One region of the Streptomyces sp. NPDC051738 genome, then DNA from elsewhere that is predicted to be linked to it. Evidence: riboswitches for the same ligand, from Rfam matches in the RefSeq annotation. Region 1 holds a riboswitch; each other region holds the start of a gene.
What was found. Region 1 has a riboswitch for cyclic di-AMP ahead of ACIA8X_RS14440 (C40 family peptidase). Riboswitches for the same ligand answer to the same signal wherever they lie in the genome.
Positions count from the first base shown of each region.

Region 1 (5,155 bases):
CGACTCCCCCCCCCACCTCGCAGAAAGGCCTCGCGTGAGCGACAGCACCCCCACCCTCGTCCTGACCGGCGGTCAGGTCCTCACCGTCGACGCCGGTTTCACGGTCGCCGAGGGCGTGGCCGTGCGCGGGCGCGACATCGTCGCCGTCGGCAGCGACGCCGAGATGCGTGCGCTGGCCGGTCCCGGCACGCGGGTCGTCGAGCTCGACGGCCGGACCGTGCTGCCCGGCATCAACGACTCGCATCTGCACGGGGCCGCGTACGGCCTGGCCAAGCCGCCCTTCGCCCTGGACGTCGGGAATCCGGCGGTGGGGACGATCGCCGACATCGCCGCGGTCGTGGAGCGGGCCGTGCGGGAATCCCGCCCCGGTGAGTGGATCGTCGGGCTGGGCTGGGACGCCGGGTATCTCGCGGAGTGTCTGGCGGATCCGCAGCGCTTCCCGCACCGGCGGGACCTGGACGCCGTGGCGCCCGAGAACCCGGTCTGTCTGACCGACTTCTCCCAGCACATGGTGTGGGTCAACAGCGCGGCCCTGCGCGTCTGCGGGGTCGACGCGAACAGCACGCCACCGCCCGGCGGTGTCATCGACGTCGACCCCGACGGGGAGCCCACGGGCATCCTGCGGGAGGCGGCCGGGAAGCTCGTCCAGGCAGCGCTCCCCTCCCCCACCGTCGGCCGGCGCCGCCAGGCCATCGAGGCGGTGGTGCGGGAGCTGCACACGCGCGGCATCACCAGCTACACCGAGCCGGGCCTCGGCCCCGGCGGCGCGGAGACCCTGTTCGGCGGTCTGAGCACCGACAACTGGACCGCGTACGCCGAACTCGCCGAGGACGGTCAACTCGACGCCCGGGTCAGTGTGTTGCTGCTGCCCGCGCCCATGGGCGGCTCGGCGGACGACGTACGCAAGGGGCTGGCCGAGCTGCGGCGGCCGGAGTCCGCGGACCCCCGTCTGTTGCGGGCGATCGGCGTGAAGATCTTCGGCGACGGGGTTCCGCCGAACCGCACGGCCTGGATGAACGAGCCGTACGCGGATGGCGGCCACGGCGCGTTGTGCGTGCACGGCACCACCCCGGCACTGCAGGTCGCCGAACTGCGCGAGATGATCCGGCTGGCGCACGAGGCCGGCTTCCAGCTGGGCGTGCACGTCACCGGGGACCGGGCCATCGACACGGTCGTGGACGCCTTCCTCGCCGCGAACGCCGCCTCGCCCCGCCCGGACGCCCGGCACTACGTCATCCACGGCGACTTCATCGGCGCCGACAGCCTCGCCAAGCTGGCCGCGCACGGCTACGGCGTCAACATGAACCCGGCCATCAAGTGGACCATCTCCGACCTGATGGACGAGGTCATCGGCACCGAACGCTCCGCCTACCAGTGGCCGGTGCGCTCCACCGTCGAGGCCGGGGTCGCGGTCTGCGCCAGCTCCGACGCGCCGATCACCGCGCCCGACTGGCGGCAGGGCGTGGCCGCGATGATGCTGCGGGAGTCGAAGGCGAGCGGGCGGCAGAGCGGCCCGGAGCAGTGCGTGGAGCTGGCCGAGGCGCTGCGGGCGTACACGATCAACCCGGCCCGGCAGGACTTCGCCGAGGAGTGGAAGGGGTCCGTGGAGGTCGGCAAGGTCGCCGACCTCTGTGTCCTGGACCGTCCGCTGCTGGATCTGGATCCGCACGCGATCACGGACGCGGAGGTGGTCATGACGGTGTTCGACGGACGGGTCGTGTACGAGAGTTGAGGGCTCCGCCTGCTGGCCTGCTCCACCTTCGGCCTGTCCACCTTCGGCCTGTCCCACCTTCTGCTCCACCTTTTCGAAAGCATGGCCGTGCATTGGTGACGCCGCTACCGTGATCGACCGATCTTCCGCGCGGAAGAAGGAGTGACGGTGGGCGCAGTCGGGTCGAGGGTCGTACTGGTCACCGGTGGCAGCGGGTTCGTCGGCAGCCATCTGGTCAAGCGGCTGCTGGAGCGGGGGTACGAGGTCCACAGCACCGTGCGGAGCACCGCGGACACGGCGAAGATGCGCCCGCTGCGGGAGCTGCAGGAGACGCACCCCGGTCAACTGTCCCTGTTCGAGGCGGACTTGCTGAAGGAGGGCGCCTTCGACGAGGCGATGAGCGGTTGCCGGGTGGTGTTCCATGTGGCGTCGCCGTTCCGTATGCCGGAGAAGATCAAGGACGGTCGCCGGGACATGGTCGACCCGGCGCTGCTCGGCACGCGCAACGTGCTGGCGGCCATCGAGCGGACGCCCACGGTCGAGAAACTCGTCCTCACCTCGACCGTGGGCGCGATCTTCGGTGACTACGCCGACGTCCTGGCGATGGACGACGCCGTGCTGTCGGAGCGGTACTTCAACACCACCAGCACGGTGGAGAACAACCCCTACCACTACGCCAAGACGGTCGCGGAGCGCGCGGCCTGGGACGCGGAGGCCGCCCAGGGCCGCTGGCGGATGGTGGCGGTCAACCCCGGCCTGATCCTGGGCCCTTCCCTCACGCCCGCCTCGGAGTCCGGCAGCCTCTTCCTGCTGGAGGAGCTGTTCAAGGGCTACTTCTTCTACGGCGCCCCGGACTTCAGCTTCACCACGGTGGACGTGCGCGACGTGGCCCACGCCCACATCGCGGCGGCGGAGAACCCGGACGCGAAGGGCCGTTACATCCTCGCCGCCCCGACCATGACGTCGTTCCACGAGATGGCCCGCATCCTCCGCAGCCGCCACCCCCGCGACCTCCGCCTCCCGCGCACCGCGCTCCCGCACTGGCCCGTACGCGTCCTGGGCCCGGCCTTCGGGCTGACGCAGGACTACATCCGGAAGCACCTCGGCATCCGCTTCCGGGTGGACAACAGCCGGAGCGTGAACGAACTCGGCCTCACCTACCGCCCGATCGAGCAGACGGTCCTCGATCACTACGCGGCGTGGCGGAGTCAACGCGCCGCGAAGTGAATCCGGCCGTCCGGCCGCCCCGAGCGTCGAAGGTCACAAAAACGTATCGGACATTTCACACGTCAACCTTCACGCGAGTCACACAAGTTGGCTAGGTTACGCCTAGGCCGCACGACGACCTCCGGCGAACCCCGTCGGGACGTGCGGCCTCCGCCGAGTCCGGTGCGTCCGCTGGGACCACTGGAGCCGGGGACCCAACCGAACTTGGGGTGAATCGGCCCAACCGCCCTTCGGGGCAAGGGCCGTAGGGCACACCTTCCGGAACCGATCGCCCGAACCCGTCAGCTAACCCGGTAGGCGGAGCACGGAAGGAGTACGTCGCCCATGGCGCCGGAACGCACCGCGCGTCCGGGGGCTCTGAGCCTCCCAGGCATGCGCAATTCCGCACTCGCGTCGGCGGCTCTCACCTCTGTGGCACTGCTCGCCCAGACGGCCAACGCCGCCCCCTCCGCGGGGGACGAGACACCGAGCCGCGAGGAGGTCAGCCGGAGGGTCAGCTCCCTCTACGACCAGGCCGAGTCCGACACGGGTACCTTCAACGCCACGCGCGCGGCGTCGACGGGACCGCGCAAGCGCGCCGACCGGCCGACGGATGCCGGACGCGGGCCCGTCGCCGCCCGAAGCACCCGCGGCGAGGAGAGCGGGCGCAGCGACCCCGCGCTCGACAGCGTCACCCGGCAGTGGTTCGACGCCGCCCGCTCCAAGGCGGGTCCGATCGTCCCGGCGGTGCTGCCGAGGGACAGAATGCCGGACGGTCCCACCGGGGTACGGCCCGCGCGCCCGGCGGAGCGTGCGCTGGAGGGCCTCACCGACCGGGGGCGGGAGCCGTCCGGCCGCGCCGCCCTGGAGTTGCCCGCCGCACCGGTCGCCGAGCTGCCGGCGGCTCCGGCCACCGCAGCGGCTGCCGTGGCGGAGCTGACCGCCGGCCCGATCGCCGCCCTGCCGGCCGCTCCCGAGGCTGCTCCGCCGGAGACCGGCTGGACCACCCAGGGCGCGCTGGGTAATCAGAGCATGCAGAGCAGTCAGATCACCGGGACCGCCCTCGCCCTGCCGGCCCCGACTGCCGAACCGCCGCGCTCCTCCCTGCGGACCACCAAGGAGCAGAACCAGCGCAAGCTCGACCGCGCCCGCGGGCTGCTGTCCGCGTACACCACGCAGCAGAGCACGGCACTCACGGCGATCGAGAGCCCCCTGGGCCAGCCCTCGCCGGAGACGCAGTGGCAAGCGCTGCAGGACCTCGGAGCCTCCGACCTGACCCCGGTCCCGGCGGGCGCAACGGCCTGGCCCGGCACGGCAGTTCCGCCCGCCGGCACCCTCGCGACCACCGCCACCGCACCCCAGGACACCCCGGCCGTGCGCGCCCTGGACTTCGCCCTCGCCCAGATCGGCAAGCCCTGCGTCTGGGGCACGACGGGCCCAGGCGCCTACGACAGCGGGGGCCTCACCCAGGCCGCCTGGAAGGCCGCCGGCATCACGCTCCCCCGCACCCCGCAGGAGCAGGCGACCGCCGGCCGCGGCATCGCCCTCACCTACGTCGAGCCCGGCGACCTGGTCCTCTTCCACGCCGGCCACGTCGGCATCTACTCCGGTAACGGCATGATGATCCACGCCCCCGGCCCGGGACGGGTCATACGCGAGGAGTCGATCCACTACGCCGGGGAGTCGGCGATCCACAGCGTGATACGGCCCGCCTGAGCTTTCGCCCGGCCCACCAGCCACCCCGCGTCACCCCGCCCACCAGCCGCCCCGCCCCGCCTGCGCAGGGCGGGGTGGTCTCCTTCCGCCCCTTGGTCGATACGTCCTGACAAACCCATTGACATCACCTGCGGGCAGCCGCATAGTACCTGCCACTAGAGCGCGCTAGTGGAGCGCTCCAGCCCGATCAGCACAGCGAGGTGCATGGGACATGCGCAGACACAACAGAGCCGCCGCTCTGACCGCCACCGCCCTGGCCGGCGTCCTGTTCGCAGCAGGCTGCTCCAGCGGCTCCGGCGGCAAGGAGTCCGAGGAGGGCGCCGCCGACGCCTCGGCGGGCAAGGCCACCACGCCCCGGATGACCGTGGCCATGATCACCCACGCCGCCCCCGGCGACACCTTCTGGGACCTGATCCGCAAGGGCGCCGAGGCCGCCGCCGCCAAGGACAACATCAAGCTCGTCTACTCCAGCGACCCGAGCGCCGGCACCCAGGCCAACCTGGTGCAGAACGCCATCGACCA
Region 1 covers NZ_JBITCM010000005.1:268,720-273,874, reverse strand. Annotated here, with positions in the region: gene ACIA8X_RS14450 (amidohydrolase) at 35-1,732, shown strand; gene ACIA8X_RS14445 (NAD-dependent epimerase/dehydratase family protein) at 1,880-2,938, shown strand; cyclic di-AMP (ydaO/yuaA leader) riboswitch at 3,080-3,254, shown strand; gene ACIA8X_RS14440 (C40 family peptidase) at 3,311-4,633, shown strand; gene ACIA8X_RS14435 (sugar ABC transporter substrate-binding protein) at 4,845-5,155, shown strand, end outside.

Region 2 (5,155 bases), on a different contig from region 1:
GGGGTCGTGGCGGATCGCGGTGGCCCAGCTGCCGGACGCGCGCGTGCAGATCACCGGCGGGGTCGGGTACGACGACTCGGGGCTGTTGCGGCTTGCGGCGGGGGAGTCGTTCGTGACGCCGGTCTTCGCCGGGCTGTGGAGCGACGGCGGTTTCGGGGGCGCGAGCCGAGCCTGGCACGCCTACCAGCGCGCCTATGTGATCCCGGACGCCGATCAGGACCGGCCCGTGCTCTTCAACTCCTGGGAGGCGACGGAGTTCGACATCTCCGAGGAGCAGCAGGGCACCCTCGCCCGGCGGGCCGCGGCGATCGGCGTCGAGCTGTTCGTCGTCGACGACGGCTGGTTCGGAGCGCGCACCAGTGACCGCGCCGGGCTCGGCGACTGGACGCCCAACCCGGACCGCTTCCCGTCCGGCCTCAAGCCCCTCGCCGACTACGTGCACGCTCTCGGCATGCAGTTCGGTATCTGGGTCGAGCCGGAAATGGTCAATCCGGACAGCGAGCTGTACCGGGCCCACCCGGACTGGGTGCAGTACCAAGCGGGACGAAGGCGTACGGAATTCCGCAATCAACTCGTACTGAACCTCGCCCGCGACGACGTCCAGGACTATCTCTGGCAGCGGCTGGACGGGCTCCTGTCCAGCGCCCCGATCGACTACGTGAAGTGGGATTTCAACCGTTGTTTCAGCGACGCGGGCTGGCCCGGTGAGCCGTATCCGCAGCGGCTCTGGGTCGACCATGTGCGCGCCTTCTACGCCCTGTTGGACCGGCTGCGGGCCGCCCACCCGGGCGTGGCCTTCGAGTCCTGCTCGGGTGGTGGCGGCCGGATCGACCTGGGCGTGCTGAGCCGCACGGACCAGGTGTGGACTTCCGACAACACCGACCCGCTCGACCGGCTCGCCATCCAGCACGGCTTCAGCCAGATCCATCCGGCGAGGGTCATGGCGGCGTGGGTCACCGACAGCCCGAACAACCAGCTCAACGGCCGGGTCAGCTCCCTCCGGTTCCGGTTCGTGAGCGCCATGGCCGGGGTGCTCGGCGTCGGCGGTGACCTCACACAGTGGACCGAGGACGAGCTCGCCGAGGCGCGGGAATGGGTGGAGCTCTACAAGGAGATCCGGCATCTGGTGCAGCGTGGGGACCTCTATCGGCTGAGGCCCCCGCGGGGCGGGCTGAGCGCGGTGCAGTACGTGCTCGGCGACGAGACGGTCGTGCTCGCCTGGCTCCAGGCGCAGAGCTACGGCGAGGCCGTGCCGGCGCTGCGGCTGCGTGGGCTCGACCCGACGGCATCGTACGAATGCCGTGAAACGGGCAAAGTTCACCGAGGTGCCGTATTGCTGCATCACGGGCTTCACGCCGATGTGCGCGGCGACCTCGATGCGACGGTTATCCGCCTGCGTCGCATCTAGGGTTTCTGTCCGAATTGGCACATTCATTCCAACTCGCTCTGGAGTAAAGGAAGCTGGAGCGGAGTCACGTGAGGAGCGTCATATTCGTGACCGTGCGTCGCCCGTCATGTTCACGTAATCCACATGCTTTTCAAGGGGTTTTGAGTCGGGCGACGTACCCATAATTCACGCAGGGTCACCGGTAATTCCCACAAGGGATCAACAGGAACGCATTCGGGCGGAACCTCTCACTTGTTCCCATGCGTCTTCCTCGCTTACGTTCGCCACCAATCCGGACGGACGCCTAATCCTGCCGCCGACCGGATCCCGCGAAAACTCACCCGTGTACGGCAGGAGCGGGGGACCCACAGGTACAACCGCCTGTTCCGGTCTCCGGAACGGCTTGGGGTCAAGTCGCGTCCCCACGCGACCGGGCATCTCCAGCCCGCACCCGACAGCTCACCTCGCAGGCGCCGGAGAGGAATTCGCCATGCCCGCGAAGGGTAAGCACCGCCGCCCGAAGTCCCTGCGCTTCACCCGCTCCATCGCCGTCGCCGGAACCGGCGGAGCCGCTCTCGCTCTCCCGCTCATCGGGGCCACCGGTGCCCACGCCGCTCCTTTGCAGTCCGTTTCGGAAAAGGCCGTTCAGACTCTGCCGACCACCGGCAAGGAGGTGGCCGAGAAGAAGGCCGCCGAGAAGAAGGGCGCGGACCGGAAGACGGGTACGCGGACGTATTCCGTGAAGGTCGGCGACTACCTTTCGAAGATCGCGAACGAGCAGAACGTCAGCGGTGGCTGGAAGAAGCTCTACGCCGACAACCGTGAGGCCGTCGGCGAGGACCCGTCGCTGATCCACCCCGGTCTGAAGCTCAGCATCGGCGGCAAGAAGGCCGCGACGAGCGCCCCCAAGTCGCCGTCCGCTTCCTCGCCTTCGTCCTCCTCGTCTTCGCCCTCGAAGTCGTCCACGGATGCGTCCGCCTCGAAGTCCTCCGCCTCGACGACGACCAAGGCCGACCAGAGCGCCGACACCGTCGGCACCGCCAGCGGCTTCAGCGCCCCCCTCTCCACGGCCGCCGTCGGCACCGCGTACAAGGTGGCGGGCAGCATGTGGTCCAGCGGCTACCACACCGGCGTCGACTTCTCCGCGGTGACCGGCACCCCGCTGAAGGCGGTCGGCGCGGGCACCGTCGTCTCCGCCGGTTGGGGCGGCGCGTACGGCAACCAGGTCGTCATCCAGCTCGCCGACGGCTACTACGCCCAGTACGCCCACCTTTCCTCGCTCTCCGTCTCGGCCGGTCAGACCGTGACCGCGGGGCAGCAGGTCGGCCTCTCCGGTGCGACCGGCAATGTGACCGGCCCGCACCTGCACTTCGAGATCCGCACCACGCCGGACTACGGCTCGGACGTGGACCCGGTCGCCTACCTCCGCTCCAAGGGCGTCGCCATCGGCTGACCCCGCCGCCGACTGCCTCGCCTGACACGCAACCGAAGGCCGGACCCCGATCCCCGGGTCCGGCCTTCGGTGTTGGCGCGCGGTGTCGGCGATGGGCGCGGCGTCCGGGTGCGCCTGTTCATGATCGCGGCATTGCGATCTTGTGGCAGGCGCGTCCAGGGCGTCGACAGTGAGGGGAGAGCGAGGACAGAGTGGTGTCCGTAGTGCTGCAAGCGCTTTCTGCCGCAACGGCGCGCACGCCGACGACACCGCCGCCGTGGTCGAGGAACTCGCCGACAGGCTGATCGCCCCTCTCGCAAAGGAGCTCCAGTGCACGCCAATCGACGCCGAAGAATCGGCGCCGTCGCCGCGGCGGCCCTGCTCGCCGGGCTGTTCTCCGCGCCCGCCGGTCACGCCGCCGAGCCGCTCCGGACCGTGGAGAACCTCGACCGGGGGCTGGTCGCCGTACCTTCCGGTGAGGGCACCTTCCTCAGCTGGCGCCTGCTCGGCACCGAGTACGCGCGGTACGGCAACGCCGTCGCCTTCCACGTGTACAAGAACGGGCGCCGACTGAACCGAGCGCCGGTCATCAACTCCACGACGTACAAGGACAACACCCGCGGCGTGGGCACGTACACCGTGCGAGCCGTGATCAACGGGCACGAGAGGAAGGTCAGTTCGGCCGCCCTCGACTTCTCGCGGGGCTACGCCGAGATCCCGCTCGCCACCGCCGACGGCTACGTAGTGCAGCACGCCTGGCCCGGCGACCTCGACGGCGACGGACGCTACGAACTCGTCGTGAGCCGCCTCTCCCAGACCCGCGACAAGCCCGACCTGCTGGAGGCGTACACCCTCACCGGTGAGCGGCTGTGGCGCGTGGACCTCGGTCCCGGCTCGTACACACAGGTGGGCGGGAACGGCGCCAACGACCCCGCGCCCGCCGCGATCAGCGGTTCGACGGCGATCGGCGGATACCGCAACGACGACAACGTCACCGTGTACGACCTCGACAGCGACGGGAAGGCCGAGGTGCTGGTGCACACGGCCGACGGGACGACCTTCGCGGACGGGGCCAGGGTCACCGCCTCCTCACCCGCGAACCAGTTCGTCTCGGTGATCGACGGCACGACCGGCACCGAGCGCACCCGGCAGCCCGTCCCCGACGACTTAGTCTCGGACGGCCCCTCCGGCGGCCACTTCGGCATCGCCTACCTCGACGGCCAACACCCGAGCCTGGTCACCAAGTTGGTCACGCGGGTCGGTGCCAAGCGCGGTGTCTTCCGGATCCTCTTCCAGACCTGGGACTTCAACGGCACGGACCTGACCCGCCGTTGGAAGTACGTCGTCCCGTCCGACAGCGGCGCCACCAGTTTCTACCAGATCCGCACCGTCGACGTCGACCAGGACGGCACGGACGAGATCGCCGACGGCAACTACGTCGTGGGCAGCGACGGCGCCCTGCGCTACGTCGTCGACGGCGCCGGACACGGCGACCGCTTCCACATCGCCGACCTCGACCCCGACCGCCCCGGCCTGGAGGGCTTCGCCATCCAGCAGGCCGAGCTGGGTGTCATCCCGCAGTTCCCCTGGTACTACTACGACGCCGACACCGGAGAGCGCCTGGTGACCGGGCGGCATCCGGCGGACTGGGAGAACGACACCGACATCGACGTCGGCCGCGGCAGCACCGGCGACATCGACCCCGACCACCCCGGCTACGAGTACTGGACCTCCACCGCCGACGTCACCGCTCCCGGTGCGGGCGTCTACAACGTCCAGGGCGGCAAGGTCTCCACGACCACGCCCAGCGTCAACTTCCGTATCTGGTGGGACGGTGACAAGGCGTCAGAACTCCTCGACTCCACGCACGTCGAGAAGTGGAACCCGGCGAGCCAGACCAGCGCGAAGCTCTTCGACCCGCCCGGTGTCGTGTCGGGCGCCCGCAACGCCACCCCGTTCTACGGCGACCTCGTCGGCGACTGGCGCGAGGAGATCCTCGCCGAGACCGCCGACCACACCGCCCTGCGCCTCTACACCACCACCGAGCCGACGAGGACACGCATCTACACGCTCGCCCAGAACCCCGAGTACCGCCTCGGCTGGACCGTGCGCGGCTATCTGCAGTCGACGTACACCGACTACTACCTCGGCACCGAGACCCGCCGCGTGCCGAAGCCCTCGATCACCCTCCCGGAAGGAGCCGTCTCCCGTGACGACCACGCGTAGAGCCTTCGGAGCCCTCGCCGCCGGCGCCGCTCTGGCCGCCCTCGCCCCCGCGACCACCGCGAGCGCGACGCCCCGCCCGCGCCGGCTGATCGCCCACGACGACTTCCGGC
Region 2 covers NZ_JBITCM010000022.1:31,569-36,723, forward strand. Annotated here, with positions in the region: gene ACIA8X_RS37700 (alpha-galactosidase) at 1-1,408, shown strand, start outside; cyclic di-AMP (ydaO/yuaA leader) riboswitch at 1,716-1,873, shown strand; gene ACIA8X_RS37705 (LysM peptidoglycan-binding domain-containing M23 family metallopeptidase) at 1,878-2,840, shown strand; gene ACIA8X_RS37710 (hypothetical protein) at 3,150-5,045, shown strand; gene ACIA8X_RS37715 (DUF6250 domain-containing protein) at 5,029-5,155, shown strand, end outside.
Region 2: another riboswitch for cyclic di-AMP. It lies ahead of ACIA8X_RS37705 (LysM peptidoglycan-binding domain-containing M23 family metallopeptidase); the one in region 1 lies ahead of ACIA8X_RS14440 (C40 family peptidase).

Region 3 (5,155 bases), on a different contig from region 1:
CTGCGAGACGTACTGCCTTATCGGGTAGGCCAGCGCCACGATCATGGAGCAGAGGACCAGCGCGAGCAGTGCGGCGCGTCCGGTGAGCCGGGAACGCCGGGCCTGCCGCTTGGTCTGGGAGCGGTAGACGCGGGCCGCCGTCTGCTCGCCGAGCAACCGGATCCTGGTCGCGGTGGAGAACCGGTCCCGGTCCTTCACGGCCATGTTCCCCGCCTCCCGTTTCACACGCGTACGTCCCCGCACACGGTACGGGACCGAGTACGGGGACGTACGTATGACTGGCTAAGCCTTACCCAGGTGGGGTCAGCGGGTCAGCGGGTCAGCCCTTGAAGCGCGGGAAGGCCGAGCGGCCGGCGTACACCGCCGCGTCGTCGAGGATCTCCTCGATGCGCAGGAGCTGGTTGTACTTGGCGACGCGGTCCGAGCGGGCCGGGGCGCCGGTCTTGATCTGGCCGCAGTTCACCGCGACGGCGAGGTCGGCGATGGTGACGTCCTCGGTCTCGCCGGAGCGGTGGGACATCATGCACTTGAAGCCGTTGCGCTGGGCCATCTCGACGGCGTCCAGGGTCTCGGTCAGCGAACCGATCTGGTTGACCTTGACGAGCAGGGCGTTGGCGGAGCCCTCCTCGATGCCGCGGGCCAGGCGCTCCGGGTTGGTGACGAACAGGTCGTCGCCGACGATCTGGACCTTGTCGCCCAGCTTGTCGGTGATGACCTTCCAGCCGGCCCAGTCGTCCTCGAACAGCGGGTCCTCGATGGAGACGAGCGGGTAGGCCGCCACGAGCTCCTCGTAGTACTCGGTCATCTCGGCGGCCGAGCGGGACTTGCCCTCGAACTCGTACGAGCCGTCCTTGTAGAACTCGGACGCGGCGACGTCGAGCGCGAGCGCGATCTGCTCGCCGGGGACGTAACCGGCCTGCTTGATGGCCTCGATGATGAGGTCGAGCGCGGCGCGGTTGGACTCCAGGTTCGGGGCGAAGCCGCCCTCGTCGCCGAGGCCGGTGGACAGGCCCTTGGTCTTCAGCACCTTCTTGAGGGTGTGGTAGACCTCGGCGCCCCAGCGCAGCGCCTCGGAGAAGGACTCCGCGCCGATCGGGGCGATCATGAACTCCTGGATGTCCACGTTGGAGTCGGCGTGCGAGCCGCCGTTCAGGATGTTCATCATCGGCACCGGCAGCAGGTGCGCGTTCGGGCCGCCCAGGTAGCGGAAGAGGGGGAGGTCGGACGCCTCGGAGGCGGCGTGGGCGACGGCCAGGGAGACGCCGAGGATGGCGTTGGCGCCGAGCGAGCCCTTGTTGTCGGTGGCGTCCAGGTCGAACATCGCCTGGTCGATCAGGCGCTGCTCGGTGGCGTCGTAGCCGACGAGCTCCGGGCCGATCTGCTCGATGACGGCGAGGACGGCCTTCTCGACACCCTTGCCCAGGTAGCGGTTGGGGTCACCGTCGCGGAGCTCGATGGCCTCGAAGGCGCCCGTCGAGGCGCCGGACGGAACGGCGGCACGACCCGTGCTGCCGTCGTCGAGGCCGACCTCGACCTCGACCGTGGGGTTGCCTCGGGAGTCCAGGATTTCCCGGGCTACGACGACGTCGATGGACGGCACGAGCATCTCCTTCTTGGGATGTGACGTGGGTACGCAGACCCCGGAGGGTGCTGCGAGATGAGCCTAACCGGCTCCGGGCGATCGGCCAGCGGTCGACCGCTCCGTGAACAGAACCGATGGCAAATTGTTTCCGAACGGAACAAAAACCCGGGGTGCCGAGTCCGGGGCGCCGAGTCCGGGGTGCCGAGTCGGGGCACTCGACCCGGGCGCACAAAAAACCCCGCCCCGGTGCGTACGGGGGAACACGCACCGGAGCGGGGAACCCGTGGGGGACGGGGGTGACCCTCACGAGGTCTTCACTATGAGGTCCACGGATGTGAGGGCCCTGTGGTTCAGCTACCGACCCGCTGTTACTTCAGGTGCAGCTGCTGGCCCGGGTAGATCAGGTCGGCGTCCTCGACGATGTCCTTGTTCAGCTTGAACAGCTTCTCCCAGCCGCCCTTGACGTCGTGCTCAGCCGCGATCGTGCTGAGGGTGTCACCCTTGACGACCTTGTACTCGCCGTCACCCTTCTTGACCTTCTCGCCGGTCGGGGTGGTGACGGTCTTGGTCGACTTCTTCTCGGCGGCCGGACGCTCGGCGGAGCGGGAGGCCGACTGCTGCTCGGTGGAGCGCGTGGTGGTCTCGCTGCTCTGCGAGGAGCCGCTCGACGAGCCGTTGTACGCGGCGCTCGACAGGCCGGTGCCGCAGTTCGGCCAGGCACCCTTGCCCTGGCCCGCGAGGACCTTCTCGGCTATCTCGATCTGCTGGGCCTTGGTGGCCTGGTCGGCGGTGGAGGCGTACGCGGTGCCGCCGTACGCGGCCCAGGTGGAGGCGGAGAACTGCAGACCGCCGTAGTAGCCGTTGCCGGTGTTGATCGACCAGTTGCCGCCGGCCTCGCACTGGGCGACGGCGTCCCACTCGGAGGCGGTGGCGGCGGAGGCACTGCCGGCCGCCATCAGCGGAGCGGCGACGGCGGCGGCACCGGTGACGCCGACGACGGCGATGGCACGAGCGGCCTTGGACGGACGACGGTGCTTGCCCTTGCTGGAAAACAGCATGGAAGGATCCCCTCACCGACGCCTGCGAGGTGAGCTGTCGGGTTCGGGCCGGTTGAGTTGCCCGGCCGCGTACCGCTGGTGCTGGCACGCGACTTCACCCCAAGCCGACTCCGGCCGTGCGGCCCCGAAGGGCCTCAACTGCCGGACCCGGCACAAACCTTGGGTCCCCCGCTCCTGCCTACGGCGCTTGACGCGACGACTGTTCCCGTACGGCCGCTGGCAGGATTCGGCGTTGCGGCAGCCGGGGCTCGTGGTGACGAGCGATCACGACCGTAGACGCGCAATTCGCGGAATGACAAAGACGATCAGGGCTTCTGAGATCTATCTCTCACTGCTATCAAAACGGACATTCAGGTGCGAAGCGGGGCGCGAACTCCCGCTGCTTTTCACCCTATTCGGCAGGTACTTCCAGGGTCTGACCGGGGAAGATGTGATTCGCGTCAGCACCGATGTCCTGCTGGTTCGCCTGATACAGCGCACGCCACCCGCCGTCGAGGTCAAGGGAGTCGGCGATGGAGGCGAGAGTGTCGCCTGCGCGGACGGTGTACGAGGCGTGGCGGCCGGACGACTTGGCGGTGCCCTCGGCGGCCTCGCTCTCGTCGGCAGTGGCACCGCGATGGCGCCCCGACCCGGTCGCGGCGTCGGCGGTGTCGACAGCGCCGGTGTCGACGAGGCCCCAGGAGCCCGCCGCCGACTCCGAGTTGTCCTGATTGTCGCTTTCGGGTGTGCCCGCAGGGGAGCCGTCGGGCGACTGCGAGGCCTCTGCGTCGGATGACGTATCGGACTCGGCGGAACTGTCGCCCTTAGTGGAAGAAGAGGGCGAAGATGAAGAATCCCGGGAGGATTCGGACGAATCATCGGCGGAGCCGCTCGACGAGCCGGGGGAATTCGAAGCATTGGAGGAGTCGCCGGACGACCCATTGGACTGCGACGAGCCCGACGAATTGGACGAACCGGATGAATCAAGCAATCCGGAGGATCCCGATACCGCGGACGGCGAGTCCTCGTCGACACCGGTGTCGACGTCGGCCGAGCCGGACTCCTTCGTGAGCCCACTGAGCAGTCCGCAGGTGCGCCAGGCGCCGACACCCTGGTCCGCGAGGATCTTCTGGGCCACGGCGATCTGCTGGGAGCGGCTCGCCAGGTTGGGGCTCGACGCGTAGTCGAGGCCGCCGTACTCGTCCCAGTCCTCCTGGGTCAACTGCAGTCCGCCGTAGCGCCCGTCGCCGTCGTCGGCGGCGCTCCAGGAGCCGCCGCTCTCGCATTCGGCCACCTTGTCCCAGACGTTGCCCTCGGCGGCGCTCGCGCCCGTGGCGGCGAGGAGCGGGATGACGACGGCGGAGCCGGTCACTCCGGCCGCGACGAGAAGAGCCGGAGCCTGACGGGGGCGTCGGTGGCGACCGTTCCCGGAGAGCATGCGGGGACCTTTCGCGAGACAACGGTGACCGCGGCGCGCGAAACCTGGGCGCCGTCGTTGATCCGTGAACGTATAGGCAGACGATCACTTGTCACAAGTTAATGCCGCGTAGATCACGTGAAGATCACAGACTTGAGTGCGTGTCACGTTTGCGGTGGTGGACGAACTCACCTAACAGGGGTGAACTCCACCGGAAGCGTACGCAGTCCGCGCATGATGAGACCGCCGCGCCAGCGCAACTCGGCCGGGTCCACGGCGAGTTGCAGATCCGGGAGGCGGGTGAGGAGGGTGGCCAGGGCGGTCTGGCCCTCCAGACGGGCGAGCGGGGCGCCGAGGCAGTAGTGGATGCCGTGGCCGTAGCCGAGGTGCTGGTTGTCGCGGCGGCCCAGGTCGAGGACGTCAGGGTCGGCGAACCGCTCCGGGTCCCGGTCGGCGGCGGCCAGGACGACGAGGACCGGGTCGCCGGGGGCGATGAGCTGCCCACCAATGCTGAGCGGTTCGGTGGCGAAGCGCCAGGTGGCGAGTTCCACGGGGCCGTCGTAGCGGAGGAGTTCCTCCACACCGGTTTCGAGGAGGGCCGTGTCGTGGGCGGCGAGGGAGGTCTGGAGGCGGGCGCGCTGCTCGGGGTGGGTGAGCAGGGCGTAGGTGCCGTTGCCGATGAGGTTGACCGTCGTCTCGAAGCCGGCGAACAGCAGGATGAAGGCCATCGCGGCGGCCTCGTTCTCGGTGAGGTGCTCACCGTGGTCGGAGGCGCGGATGAGGCCGGAGATGAGGTCCTCGCCGGGGGTGGGGGTGTCGGGGAGTGCCTCGCGCTTGCGGTGGATGAGGTCGGCGAGATAGCCGCGCATCTTCTTCACCGACCGCGCGACACCCCCTCTGGGGCCGCCCTGGTGGCGGATCATCATGCCCGCCCAGTCCCGGAAGTCGTCCTGGTCCTCGCGGGGGACGCCGAGCAGGTCGCAGATGGCGTAGATGGGGAGCGGGAACGCGAACTCGTGGATGAGATCGGCGCTCCCCTCGGCGGCGAACCCGTCGATCAGCTGATCGGTGAGCTCCCGCACCCGCGGGGCGAACTCGGCGACCCTGCGGGGCGTGAAG
Region 3 covers NZ_JBITCM010000013.1:106,738-111,892, forward strand. Annotated here, with positions in the region: gene ACIA8X_RS28615 (septum formation initiator family protein) at 1-204, opposite strand, end outside; gene eno (phosphopyruvate hydratase) at 320-1,606, opposite strand; gene ACIA8X_RS28625 (transglycosylase family protein) at 1,951-2,640, opposite strand; cyclic di-AMP (ydaO/yuaA leader) riboswitch at 2,645-2,836, opposite strand; gene ACIA8X_RS28630 (transglycosylase family protein) at 3,032-4,057, opposite strand; gene ACIA8X_RS28635 (cytochrome P450) at 4,225-5,155, opposite strand, start outside.
Region 3: another riboswitch for cyclic di-AMP. It lies ahead of ACIA8X_RS28625 (transglycosylase family protein); the one in region 1 lies ahead of ACIA8X_RS14440 (C40 family peptidase).

Region 4 (5,155 bases), on a different contig from region 1:
GCTGAAGGGCGAGGACACCGGCGTCATGTCCGAGCCCCTGCTGCGCGCGTACGTCAGCGACTCTCACCGCCCTGCCACGGTGTACGCCGAGCTGCCCGGCCGCTGGGTCGGCGAGCCGGCCTGGCCCTCTCCTCACGTGAGCGGGCTGACGTACGCCTTCCAGGGCGCCCCCGTCCTGGTCCGCTCCCCCATGCATACGGGCCTCGACGCCGGCCGTTTCTTTCCCTTCGGCAACGATGCCGACCTGCCGCCCGACCAGCGGGAGGAGGACGGGCGATCGGCGTGCTTCGAGTTCGAAGTGGGCGAGGAGACCTGGGTGTTGGGGCGGCCGAAGGTGCGGCTGCGGCTGACGTCGGAGGTGCCGCGCGGGCAGGTCGTGGCCCGGCTGTGCGACGTGGCGCCCGACGGCTCCTCGACCCTGGTCACGCGGGGCGTGCTGAACCTGTCGGCCCGCCATGGCCGGGATCGTGCGGTGCCGTGGGAGCCGGGGGCCACCGAGGACGTGACCTTCGAGCTGAACGGCATCGGCCACGTCTTCCCGCCCGGTCACCGCATCCGTCTCGCGGTCTCCTCCGCGTACTGGCCGTGGATCTGGCCCCAGCCCGACTCGTCGGCGGGCTTCACCCTCGAACCGGCGGGGAGCTCCCTGGAACTTCCGGTACGCGCACGTGCGTTGGACGGGACAGCGATCGGCTGCGAGGAAACGGAGATCACCTTCGAGGAACCGGAGCAGGCGGAGCCGCTCGGCGTGAACACCCCCATCACGCTGGACGAACCGCGCCCCGAGCGACTCGTCGTACGGGACGTGGCCAAGGGCGAGTGGCGCCTGGAGGTCGACCCTCGCTACGGCGGCACGCGCGTGTACCCCGACGGTCTGGAGTTCACCGAGGACGCCCTGGAGACGTACACGATCAACGAGGCGGACCCCCTGTCGGCCCGCACCCGCTCGGAGTGGTCAATCCGCCTGCACCGCCCGGAGCTGGCGTGGGACGCCACGGTGCACACGCGCTCGGAGATCAGCTGCGGCAAGGAGCACTTCGTCACCTCCAACGAGGTGATCTGCCTGGAGGGCCAAGAGGTACTTTTCCACCGGACATGGGAGAAACGGACTCCACGGACAGCCGGTTAAAGGCGAGTTGGATTCATTGCCCGATTTGCCGCTCTTGTGGATGCCAGTGAGTTGGGTCACGCACGGGTAGTCGCCCACCCTGCCCGGCAGACCGCGTCCCTCCTTGCGCCAAGCGCAAGTTGAGGCTTGGCAACCGCAAAGGATCAAGTGCCCCATACGCACCAGACCATGGTCAACCGGCACGACAGGGGCCACGGCACTTGTTCCGGGCATGTGCTCTCGCATACGTTCCCGCTCGTCGGGCGGACGCCGAATCCTGCCGCCGCCCGATTCACCCACCGACTCACTCACTCACGCACGGCAGGAGCGGGGGACCCAGGTAAGTCGCCGAACCGGCCGCCTTGATGGCGCACCGGCGCGGCTCGGGGTTAAGTCACGCTGCCACCCGGCGGTGCGACCGGGCACCTCCCCGCCCGAACCCGACAGCTCACCTCGCAGGCGCCGGAGAGGAACAGCGCCATGCCCCGAGGCAAGCACCGCCGCCCCCGTACCAGCCCGCTCACCCGCCACGTCATCGCCGCCGGCACCGGCACCGCCGCCCTCGCCCTCCCGCTCCTGAGCGCGACCACCGCGAGCGCCGCAGAGCCGGCCCAGGCCACCGCCCAGGCCACCGCCCCGGCCAAGGTCGGATCCGTCACGTACACCACGAAAAAGGGCGATTCGCTCTACGGAATCGCGGACCGGTACGACGCCCAGGGCGGCTGGAAGCAGCTCTACAAGGACAACCGCAAGGCCATCGGCGACAACCCCCGGCTGATCCACCCGGGCCTCGACCTGAAGGTCCGCGCGACGAAGAAGGCGAGCACGGCGAGCAACACGGCCGACAAGGCGTCCGCCCCCGCCAAGAAGTCCTCCGTCGCCCAGGCGACCCAGGCCTCCGTGAAGACCTTCCCGAACAACCTCGACGGCTGGATCCGCAACGCGCTGGACATCATGGCGCAAAACGGAATTCCGGGATCGTACGAGGGCATTCACCGCAACATCATGCGTGAGTCCTCCGGCAACCCGTCCGCCATCAACAACTGGGACTCCAACGCCGCCAAGGGCACCCCGTCCAAGGGCCTCCTGCAGGTCATCGACCCGACCTTCGCCTCGTATCACGTGCCGGGGACGGTGTACGACCCCTTCGACCCGGTCGCGAACATCGTGGCCGCGTGCAACTACGCGGCCGCGCGATACGGCTCGATCGACAACGTGAACGGGCCCTACTAGGCAAAGACCTGGGCTTACTGGGCGAAATCGGCCAGGCTGCCCACGAACAGTCGCTCGAGGACGACGGCGATGCCGTCGTCCTCGTTCGACAGGGTGATCTCGTCGGCGACCGCCTTGAGTTCGGGGTGCGCGTTGGCCATGGCGACCCCGCGCGCGGCCCAGTCGAACATGGGGATGTCGTTGGGCATGTCCCCGAAGGCGATGGTCTCGTGCGCGCCGAGGCCGAGATGCTCGGCCGCGAGCGCGAGACCGGTCGCCTTGGTGATGCCGCATGGCTGGAGTTCGACGGTCCCGGGCCCCGACATGGTGACCGTAGCGAGGGAGCCGACCACCGAGCGCGCCGTCGCCGCCAACTCGTCGTCCGAGAGGCTGGGATGGCGCAGCAGCACCTTGCTGATCGGCTCGCACCACAGGTCGTCGCGATGCTGGACGCGTACGGCGGGCAGGGTGGGGTGGGGCATCAGATACCCGGGCTCGATGAGCGTGAGGCCGTCGACGCCGTCCTGGTCGACGGCGGCGTACACCTGCCCCACCTCGGCCTCGATCTTGCCGAGCGCGGTCTCCGCCAACTCCCGGTCCAGGGTGACGGACCACAGCAGACGGTCCGCGCCGGCGTCGTACAACTGCGCGCCCTGTCCGCACACCGCGAGCCCCGTGCTGCCCAGGGCGTCGAGGAGCGGCCGCACTCTGGGCGCCGGCCGCCCTGTCACGACGAGGTGCTGTGCACCGGCCGCCGCCACCAGCGCGAGCGCGTCGATGGACCGGTCCGAGAGCGTGTCGTCGCCTCGGAGCAGCGTCCCGTCCAGGTCAGTGGCGATGAGTGAATATGCGATAGGTGCGGCCATGATCAGAGAATACGGACAGGAGGCCCCGTCGACTCGACGCGAACCGGACGGCTGCTGTGTTCACATGTGTTGACACCTGTTCCGGTTGCGGCTCTGGTTCCGCTTCTGTCTCCGGTCCTTTCCCCCGTTCCGCTTCCGGGTGGCAACTTCCCTCCGCTTGTGGCGATTTCACCCCCACGTGGTGCCTGCGGGCTCCTTGATGGTGGTGTTGATTCGGTTGAACATGTTGGTGACGGCGACGGTGAGGATCAGCGCCGACAGTTCCTTCTCGTCGAAGTGGTCGGCCACTTCGTCCCACAACGCGTCCGGCACCGACTCGTGCGAACGGTCCGCGAGCCTCGTCATCGCCTCGGTCAGCTGCAGCGCGGCCCGCTCGGCGTCGGTGAACCAGGGCGCCTCGCGCCAGGCGGAGACCGAGTCGATCCGATCGTCGCTCACCCCCGCCTTGCGCAGATTGGTCGTGTGACCGTGCACACAGGCGCCGCACCCGTTGATCTGGCTGGCGCGCAGCCCGACGATCTCGGCCAGCTCCTGCGACAGGCCACCCTCCCCGATCGCCTGGAAGAGAGTACCGATCCCCTTCATCCCGCCGGACAGGACGTACGCGGGGTTGGTCATCCGTGCCTGCATGGTTCTCGCCTCCTGGGTGAGTGATTCCGTCCTCACTGCACTGACGAAGCGGAGAAGCCAGGTGTGACCGCACTGCGGCGACCTGGTGATTCGCCGGCTCGGCGACGCGATCTCCGCACTGCCCAAGACACGCGACTCACACGTAACGTGTGGCCCGAACACATGGCAATGGCATACGGAGCGGATGAGAGTGAGGCAGCACCCCATGCCCCCCTTCGATCTCCCCGAGGGCGACCCCTTCGGCACGCACAACCTTCCGTACGGCGTCTTCTCCCTCCCCGGCTCGGACTCCGCGCGCAGGATCGGCGTCCGGCTCGGCGACCACGTCCTCGACGCGGGCAAGGCGGCCTACACGCTCGGCTCGCCGTACGCCCCGCTGCTCGCGCAGGACACCCTGAACCCGCTGCTCGCCGCCGGCCGCACCACCTGGTCGGACGTGCGGCGCGCCCTGACGGCGTGGGTGACGGTGCCGGCGCACCAGGAGGCCATCGCGGACCTCCTCCATCCGCTGTCGTCGGTGACCCTGCACCTCCCCTTCGAGGTCGCTGACTACGTCGACTTCTACGCCTCCGAGAACCACGCCCGGAACGTCGGCCAGATCTTCCGCCCGGACGCCGCGGACTCCCTGACCCCCAACTGGAAGCACCTGCCGATCGGTTACCACGGCCGCTCGGGCACGGTCGTGGTCTCCGACACGTATGTCGTACGGCCCTCCGGCCAGCGCAAGGCCCCCACCGATCCGGCGCCGCTCTTCGGCCCGTCGGTCCGCCTCGACATCGAGGCCGAGGTCGGCTTCGTGGTCGGCGTCCCGTCGGAGATGGGCCGTCCGGTGGCACTGGGCGACTTCCGCGAACACGTCTTCGGCCTGTGCCTGCTCAACGACTGGTCGGCACGCGACATCCAGGCCTGGGAGTACGTCCCCCTCGGCCCGTTCCTCGGCAAGTCCTTCGCCACCTCGGTGTCGGCGTGGATCACCCCGCTCGACGCGCTGGAGGAGGCCCGGGTGGCACCCCCCGAGCGGACGGACCCCCTGCTGCCATACCTGGACGATTCCGACCCCTCAGCGGAACCCGGCGGCTACGACCTGCGCATCTCGGTGGCCATCAACGGCCACGTCGTCTCCGAGCCTCCTTTCTCCACCATGTACTGGACGGCGGCCCAGCAACTGGCCCATATGACCGTGAACGGCGCCTCGTTGCGCACCGGCGACCTGTACGGCTCCGGCACGGTGAGCGGCCCGACGGAAGCCGAACGCGGGTCACTGCTGGAGCTGACCTGGAACGGCCGGGACGCTCTTGAACTCCCCGACGGCAAGCGGACGTTCCTGGAGGACGGCGAC
Region 4 covers NZ_JBITCM010000020.1:42,765-47,919, forward strand. Annotated here, with positions in the region: gene ACIA8X_RS35925 (CocE/NonD family hydrolase) at 1-1,129, shown strand, start outside; cyclic di-AMP (ydaO/yuaA leader) riboswitch at 1,396-1,583, shown strand; gene ACIA8X_RS35930 (transglycosylase SLT domain-containing protein) at 1,589-2,341, shown strand; gene ACIA8X_RS35935 (HAD family hydrolase) at 2,356-3,186, opposite strand; gene ACIA8X_RS35940 (carboxymuconolactone decarboxylase family protein) at 3,355-3,816, opposite strand; gene fahA (fumarylacetoacetase) at 4,022-5,155, shown strand, end outside.
Region 4: another riboswitch for cyclic di-AMP. It lies ahead of ACIA8X_RS35930 (transglycosylase SLT domain-containing protein); the one in region 1 lies ahead of ACIA8X_RS14440 (C40 family peptidase).